Regions from separate parts of the Luteibacter sp. PvP120 genome, predicted to be linked through region 1. Evidence: predicted binding sites of a transcription regulator. Region 1 holds the regulator's gene; the other holds the start of a gene.
What was found. The regulator FliA, encoded in region 1, starts transcription of late flagellar genes. The targets are predictions, from matches to a motif close to TAAAGTTTNNCNNNCNNNGGCCGATAA.
Positions count from the first base shown of each region.

Region 2: ACVKN3_RS09910 (STAS domain-containing protein) is a predicted target of FliA. The motif match lies at 1,981-2,007, and genes of this name have one in related genera.

Region 1 covers NZ_JBSRXP010000005.1:82,253-85,654, reverse strand. The annotation lists gene ACVKN3_RS11680 (protein phosphatase CheZ) at 1-559, opposite strand, end outside; gene cheY (chemotaxis response regulator CheY) at 570-971, opposite strand; gene ACVKN3_RS11670 (RNA polymerase sigma factor FliA) at 1,028-1,759, opposite strand; gene ACVKN3_RS11665 (P-loop NTPase) at 1,756-2,631, opposite strand; gene flhF (flagellar biosynthesis protein FlhF) at 2,701-3,402, opposite strand, start outside.
Region 2 covers NZ_JBSRXP010000004.1:106,465-109,866, forward strand. The annotation lists gene ACVKN3_RS09900 (chemotaxis protein CheA) at 1-1,185, opposite strand, end outside; gene ACVKN3_RS09905 (response regulator) at 1,236-1,598, opposite strand; gene ACVKN3_RS09910 (STAS domain-containing protein) at 1,609-1,926, opposite strand; gene ACVKN3_RS09915 (glucokinase) at 2,185-3,222, shown strand; gene ACVKN3_RS09920 (beta-N-acetylhexosaminidase) at 3,219-3,402, shown strand, end outside.

The sequences.
Region 1 (3,402 bases):
AACCGGTGAGTCGGACCAGCTCGACGAGCGAGGATTCGACCTTGGCCATGAAGGCCTCGACCTGGGCCACGCGCTGACCGGAAAGATCCTGCCAGGACTGCGCCTCGACCATCTCGCCCAGCCCGATGTCGCAGCTTTGCGCGAAGTCGCCGACACGCACGGCCAGTGCCGTGGCGTGGGTGCCGAACGCCGGATCGGCGTGATCCAGCACCAGAATCTCATCGGCCTGCTTGGCCAGCGCCTGAGCCTGCGGACGCAGCTTCTCGCTGAAGTCCAGCGTGCGATGGGCCGCCGTGGAGCTCATTTCCAGCACATCACGCAGATGCTTGCGCGCATCGCTCATGTTGCCCGGCACGCCATCGGTGGAGATGTCGGAGGCCAGGCGACGCGCGGATTCGTGCAGGTCGCGCGCGAGGTGGCCCAGCGCCAGGAACAGGTGCTGCTCGCGGCTGCGGATCAGGTCGTCGAGCGCTTTCTCGAACGCCGCCGAGTCGTCGGCATCGAGCAGTTCACGCAACTGGGGGGCCACGTCCTGGCCGGGGGAAAGCATCGTGTTCATCGTCATTCCCTCAGCCCGCTGCCGCGGCAAGTCGTTCGAATATCTTGTCGAGCTTTTCCTTCAGCGTCACCGCCGTGAAGGGCTTGACCACGTAACCGTTCACGCCGCTCTGCGCGGCGGCGATGATCTGGTCGCGGTTGTTTTCCGCGGTGACCATCAACACGGGCATGGACTTCAACGCCGCATCCGCGCGAATGGCGCGAAGCAGGTCGATGCCCGTCATGTTGGGCATGTTCCAGTCGGTGACGACCAGGTCGATGGGCTGCGCGCGCAGCAGCGCGAGCGCCGCGTTGCCGTCTTCGGCCTCCTGGATGAGCGTGTTGGTGAAACCCAACTCGACCAGGAGGTTCCTGACGATGCGCCGCATGGTGGAAAAATCGTCCACCACGAGGATCTTCATGTTCTTGTCCAAAACTGCTCTCCGCCTCGTACGCTTTTTTCTTTACCGGCGACGGCACCGCGATGCCGTCACTGCTTGTCTTTCCAACCCGACATGCGTGCGCGGAGGCGAATCAGGGCCTGGCCATGGATCTGGCACACCCGCGACTCGCTCACACCCAGCACCGCACCGATTTCCTTCAGGTTGAGCTCTTCATCGTAGTACAGGGACATGACCAGCTTCTCGCGTTCCGGCAAACCGTCGATCGAATGGGCCAGCGCGTCGCGCAGGCCGTTCTTCTCGAAGTTGCCTTCCGGACCCGCGGCGTCCGGGTCCGCCACGTCGATCGCCGCGCCTTCGTCGCCTTCCGGCGCCGTCAGGCTGAGCAACCGCGCGCTCGCCGCGTCGGCCAGGATCTGGTTGTACTCCATGGCGTCGATGCCCAGCCGCTTCATCACTTCCGCGTCTTCGGCGTCGCCACCCGTCTCGTTCTCGATCTGTCTCGTTACCTCCGCCACCTCGCGCAGCTTCCGATGGACGGAGCGCGGGGTCCAGTCCGTCTTGCGCAGTTCGTCCAGCATGGCGCCACGAATGCGGATTCCCGCATAGGTCTCGAAGCTGGCCGCGCGAGTCGGCGAGTAATTCCTTGCCGCCTCCAGTAGCCCGATCATCCCGGCCTGCATCAGGTCGTTCGCATCCACGCTCGGCGGCAGGCGACCCATCAGGTGATAGGCGATCCGGCGCACCAGCGGGGCATGCGTCCTGACCAGCTGGTCGGCCGAAACCTTTGTTACTTCAAGGTATTCGCTTGCAACACTCACAGTGGCAGCCCTCCCCCCATGTGGTTCCGTTCGGCGAAAAAGCCGATGCGGCCCTGCACCCGGGGTTCGGGTTCACCCCATGTATCGACCGACCGGGCAAGATTCTTGAATCCCACGGCCGAACGGCTGCTCGGCCAGGCGTCGACCACGGCCGACTGGCGGCGGATGGCCTGTCGCAGGTACTCGTCGTGCGGCACCATGCCCATGAAGTCCAGGGACACGTCCAGGAAGCGATTGGTCACGCGGGCCAGCTTCTCGAACAGCTGGCGGCCTTCCTGGGCGTGGCGGACCATGTTGGCCACGATGCGGAAGCGGTTGACGTCGAATTCGCGGCTCATCACCTTGATCAGCGCGTAGGCGTCGGTCAGCGAGGCCGGCTCGTCGCAGACCACCACCACCACCTCGTCCGACGCGGCGGCGAACATCGAGACGCTGTCGGAGATGCCGGCCGCGGTGTCGACGATCAGGTATTCGGGGGCCACGGGGTATTCGTCGAACGCGCGGATCACCGCGGCGTGCTCGATGTTCGGGAGCTGCGCCATGCGGCGCGCGCCCGAGGTGGCGGGGATCACCTTCAAGCCGTGGTTGGCATGGAGGATCAGGTCCTCGATGCGGCACTCGCCCTCGAGCATGTGACCCAGGTGGCGCGTGGGCTGCAGGCCGAGGAGCACGTCGATGTTGGCCATGGCCAGGTCCGCGTCCAGCAGGACCACGTCGCGCCCGCCCATGGACAGCGCCATGCCCAGGTTGACCGCCACCGTGGTCTTGCCCACGCCGCCCTTGCCGCCCGCGATCGCGATGCTGCGGGTCGGGCGACGGTCGGCAAGCCAGTTGAGTCCGGCGGCCTGGGTGGAATCGACGTGTGTGCTCATGAAGGAATTCACTGCCGTGAAAGGGTGTGCGGATGCGGATGCCGTAGTCACGTTACTTCAGTTCCGGGGTCAGGCGAGGGCGGGCGTGGCGGCGAAGCCGAAACGGTCGGCGAGGATCGCGTCGTCCGGTTCGTCGTTGCGCTGCCTGACCAGTTGGGCCGCAAGGCAGACGAGCTTGCGCGCGTCCGCCGAGGCGATGTCTTCCGGCACGCGCTGGCCGTCGGTGGTGTAGTCCAGCGGCATGCCGTGCCGGATGACGGCCGAGAGGGCGCCACCGATCAGCGGCGCCTCGTCGAGCTTGGTCAGGATCGCGGCCTGCGGGGACAGCGGCGCGTAGGCGCGCACGGCGTTGTCGATCGCCTGCGCCTGGGCGTTCGCCGCGAGCACCAGGCACACGCGTACTTCGGTCATCGCGCGCAGCGTTTCGAACTGCTGCTGCAGCTTGGGGTCATTGCCGGCCAGGCCGGCGGTGTCGATCAGCACCGTGTGCTTGCCGCGCAACTGCAGCAGCACGTTGCGCAGGCTCTGCGCGTCGTGGGCGTTGTAGACACGCACGCCCAGCAGGCGGCCGTAATGTTCAAGCTGCGCGCCGGCACCGATGCGGTACTGGTCGGCGCTGATCAGGGCGACGTTGGATGCGCCGTGACGCAGCACCGCACGGGCGGCCAGCTTGGCGATGGTGGTGGTCTTGCCCACGCCGGTGGTGCCGACCAGCGCGGTGACTGCGCTGCCGGCCGTGTCGGCGTTGCGCCCGCTGGTGCGGATGTTGCG
Region 2 (3,402 bases), on a different contig from region 1:
CATCTCCAGGCCGTGATCGATCGCGTTGCGCACCAGATGGACCAGCGGATCGCCGATCTTTTCCAGCACGGTCTTGTCGAGTTCGGTGGTTTCGCCGCGCATGTCCAGCACGACTTTCTTGTCCAGCTTCTGGGCGAGGTCGCGGACCAGGCGCGGGAAGCGGTTGAACACCGTGCTGATGGGCAGCATGCGGATGCTCATCACGCTTTCCTGCAGCTCGCGGGTGTGCCGACCCAGCTGGGCCAGGCCCTGGCGGAACATTTCCAGCTGCGATTCGTCCACGCCGTCGTTGAACTGGGTGAGCATGGACTGGGTGATGACCAGCTCGCCGACCAGGTTGATCAGGACGTCGATCTTCTCGATGCCGACGCGGACCGAGCTGGATTCGCTGTTGACCGCGGGTTCGCGGACGGCGCGTGTCGCAGCGGCCGCAACCGGCGCGATGGCCTCGACGACAGGCGCGGCCACCGGTGCCGACAGGCGCGGCGTGGCCGTGAGGTCGCAGTCGCCGTCGACCCAGTCGAACACGCCTTCGACGGCGGCGCGCTTGGCGCCGGCGTCCAGGCTCAGCGTCCAGCCGAGGTAGGACGACTCGGCGTCCATGTCGGCCAGCGCGGGAAGCTTGCTGGTGTCACAGGTGACCGTGAGCGGGCCCATGGCCTCCAGCTCGCGGAACATGCGTGCCGGATCGTTGCCGGTCTTGAGCAGGTAATCGAACGGGCGGAACGCGATGTCCCAGCCTTCGATGGCTTCGACCGGTGCGACGGCCTTGACCGCCACCGGCGCCACCGGGGCGCCCGAGACCATGGCCGACAACTCGGCCAGGAGCGCCTGGCTTTCCGGCGTGGCGGCCGGCTGGCCGGCCATCGACAGGGACAGCATGTCGCGCACCGTATCGCCCGAGCGCAGCAGCAATTCGACGACGGCCTTTTCCATCGGACGGCGGCCACTGCGGACCTCATCCATCAGGTTTTCGGCCACGTGCGTAAATGCCGCGACGTCGGTGAAACCGAACGTGGCCGCACCGCCCTTGATCGAATGGGCGGCACGGAACACGACGTTGATCAATTCCGGGTCTTCGGCACCCTCGTCCAATGCGAGGAGCGCCTGCTCCATGGCGTCGAGACCGTCGAGGCTCTCTTCATGGAACGCCTTGTGGAATTGCGCCAGATCGACTTTGGACATGGGGGAACCCTGGATGACCGGAACGTGTAAGGAAGCGACTTGCGGAAAGATCAGCCGAGAACGCGGCCGACGGTGGCCAGCAGCTGCTCCGGATCGAACGGCTTGACCAGCCAGCCGGTGGCACCGGCGGCCTTGCCTTCCATCTTCTTTTCCGGATTGGACTCGGTGGTGAGCATGAGGATGGGCACGCCGCGGTAATCCGGACGGGTGCGGATCTCACGAACCATCGAGATGCCGTCCATCACCGGCATGTTCACGTCGGCGAGGATCAGGTCGAACTTGTGCACGGCGGCGGAATCGAGCGCCGCCTGGCCGTTGTCGGCCTCTTCGACGTCGTGACCGGCGCCACGCAGGGTGAAGGCGACCATGCTGCGCATGGAAGCCGAATCGTCTACCGCAAGAATCTTAGCCATCGAAGCACCTTCAGTTCACGCCGGCGTGGGCCGGCAGTTCAATCAGACTGTTGAGACCCAGCACGGCCACGCCGCGCTGGAGGGGATCGCTGACGCCTGTCCAGGTGACGGTGCGTCCTGCCGCCCGCGCATCGCGGGAAAACGCGGCAAGCAACTGTAGCGCCGCCGTGTCGACCTGGGCCACCGCGCTACCGTCGATACCGACCGGACCGCCGCTGGCGAGCGCCGCCAACAGCGTATCGCGCAGCGCGGGGGCTGCGGCGATGCGCAGGTCGGCATCGAGTGCCAGCGCTGTGCTGGTGGCTTCTTTGGAGGATTTCTTGGCCATCGTCCGTACCATGGGGACCCCGTGGCGCAGATCGCCTGGGGTCGTTCGATGGGCTTATCGGCCCCACGGGGGAAAGCTTTAGGCGATGCGTCACCGGTTATGAAATCCACCGCCGACTATTGTGAAATTCACCCATCTTCACCAGTGAACATGATATTCATTGACAACGTTGTCATGGCGGAAAAAACTCGAACCGTATCGTCGCGCCGCATGACCTTTTTCGTCACGCGGCGATCGCCAGCAATCACGGGGTCAATGATGGGAACCTTCTCCAACCAGCCGGTCGTCACGGACATCGCGTCGGCGCGGCGCCCGGTGCTTGCGGCGGATGTCGGCGGCACGCACGCACGCGTCGCGCTGGTCTATCCCCAGGGGCCGGCACAGGCGGCCGTCCAGCTGCTTTGTCACCGCCGCTACGTCGGCGCCGAATGGCCCAGCCTGGCCGCCATCCTAAAGGATTTCCTGGCAACCCATGCGTACCTGGCCCCGCTGGGGGTGGAGCGCTGCGCCATCGCCATCGCCGGGTATGTGCTGAATGACCAGGTCGCCAACAGCAACCTGCCGTGGCCGGTGGCGCTCGGCGACATCCGCGCCGTGGCGGGCGACGCGCTGGAGGTGGTCAACGACTTCGAGGCGGTGGCCTTCGCCAGCCAGTTCATCGACCCTGCCGAGGCGATCGCCGTGCTCCCGGGCATCCCGGGTGGTACGCGCGGTCCCGTCGTGGTGATGGGACCGGGTACCGGGCTCGGCTCGGCCGTGCTGCTGCCGGGCGACGGGCAGGCCACGGTATTGCCCACGGAGGCGGGCCAGATCGCCTTCGCCCCCGGCGACGAGCGCGAGGCGGCCATTCTGCGCGTCCTGGCCCGAACCCGGCCTTACGTGTCGGTCGAGTCGCTGCTGTCGGGACCCGGCCTGCTGGCCACCTATCGCGCCCTCGCCGAACTGGACGGGCGGGACGCGTCGCTGGCCACCCCCGGCGAGGTGAGCGCGGCCGGCATGGCCGGTACCGATCCGACCGCGCATGCCGCGCTGGACGTCTTCTGCGCCGTGCTGGGCGGTTTCGTCGGCGACCTGGCCGTGCTCTACGGCGCGCACGGTGGCGTATTCCTGGCCGGCGGCATCCTTCCCCAGATCAGCGACTTCGTCCTGGCCAGCCGGTTCCGCGAGCGCTTTTTCAACAAGGGCGTCATGCGACCTTTCCTGGAGCGCGTGCCGGTGTGGCTGGTGGAGCACGGTCACCTTGGCGTGCTGGGCGCGGCCACGATGCGCGCGGGCTCGCGGGTGGGCTCACGATGACCGTCGGCAGCAACGGCCGGAAGCCCGCGGCACGGCACCTTGGCCGCCGCCTGGCCCTGGCCGCCGCGCTGGCCTGCACCGGCGGCCTGGTGCACGCCGACGCGCTGCCGCTCATTCCCCTGCCCGCCGACATCCGGCAGACCGAAGGCTCGCTGGCCATCGACGCGCATACCGTCATTG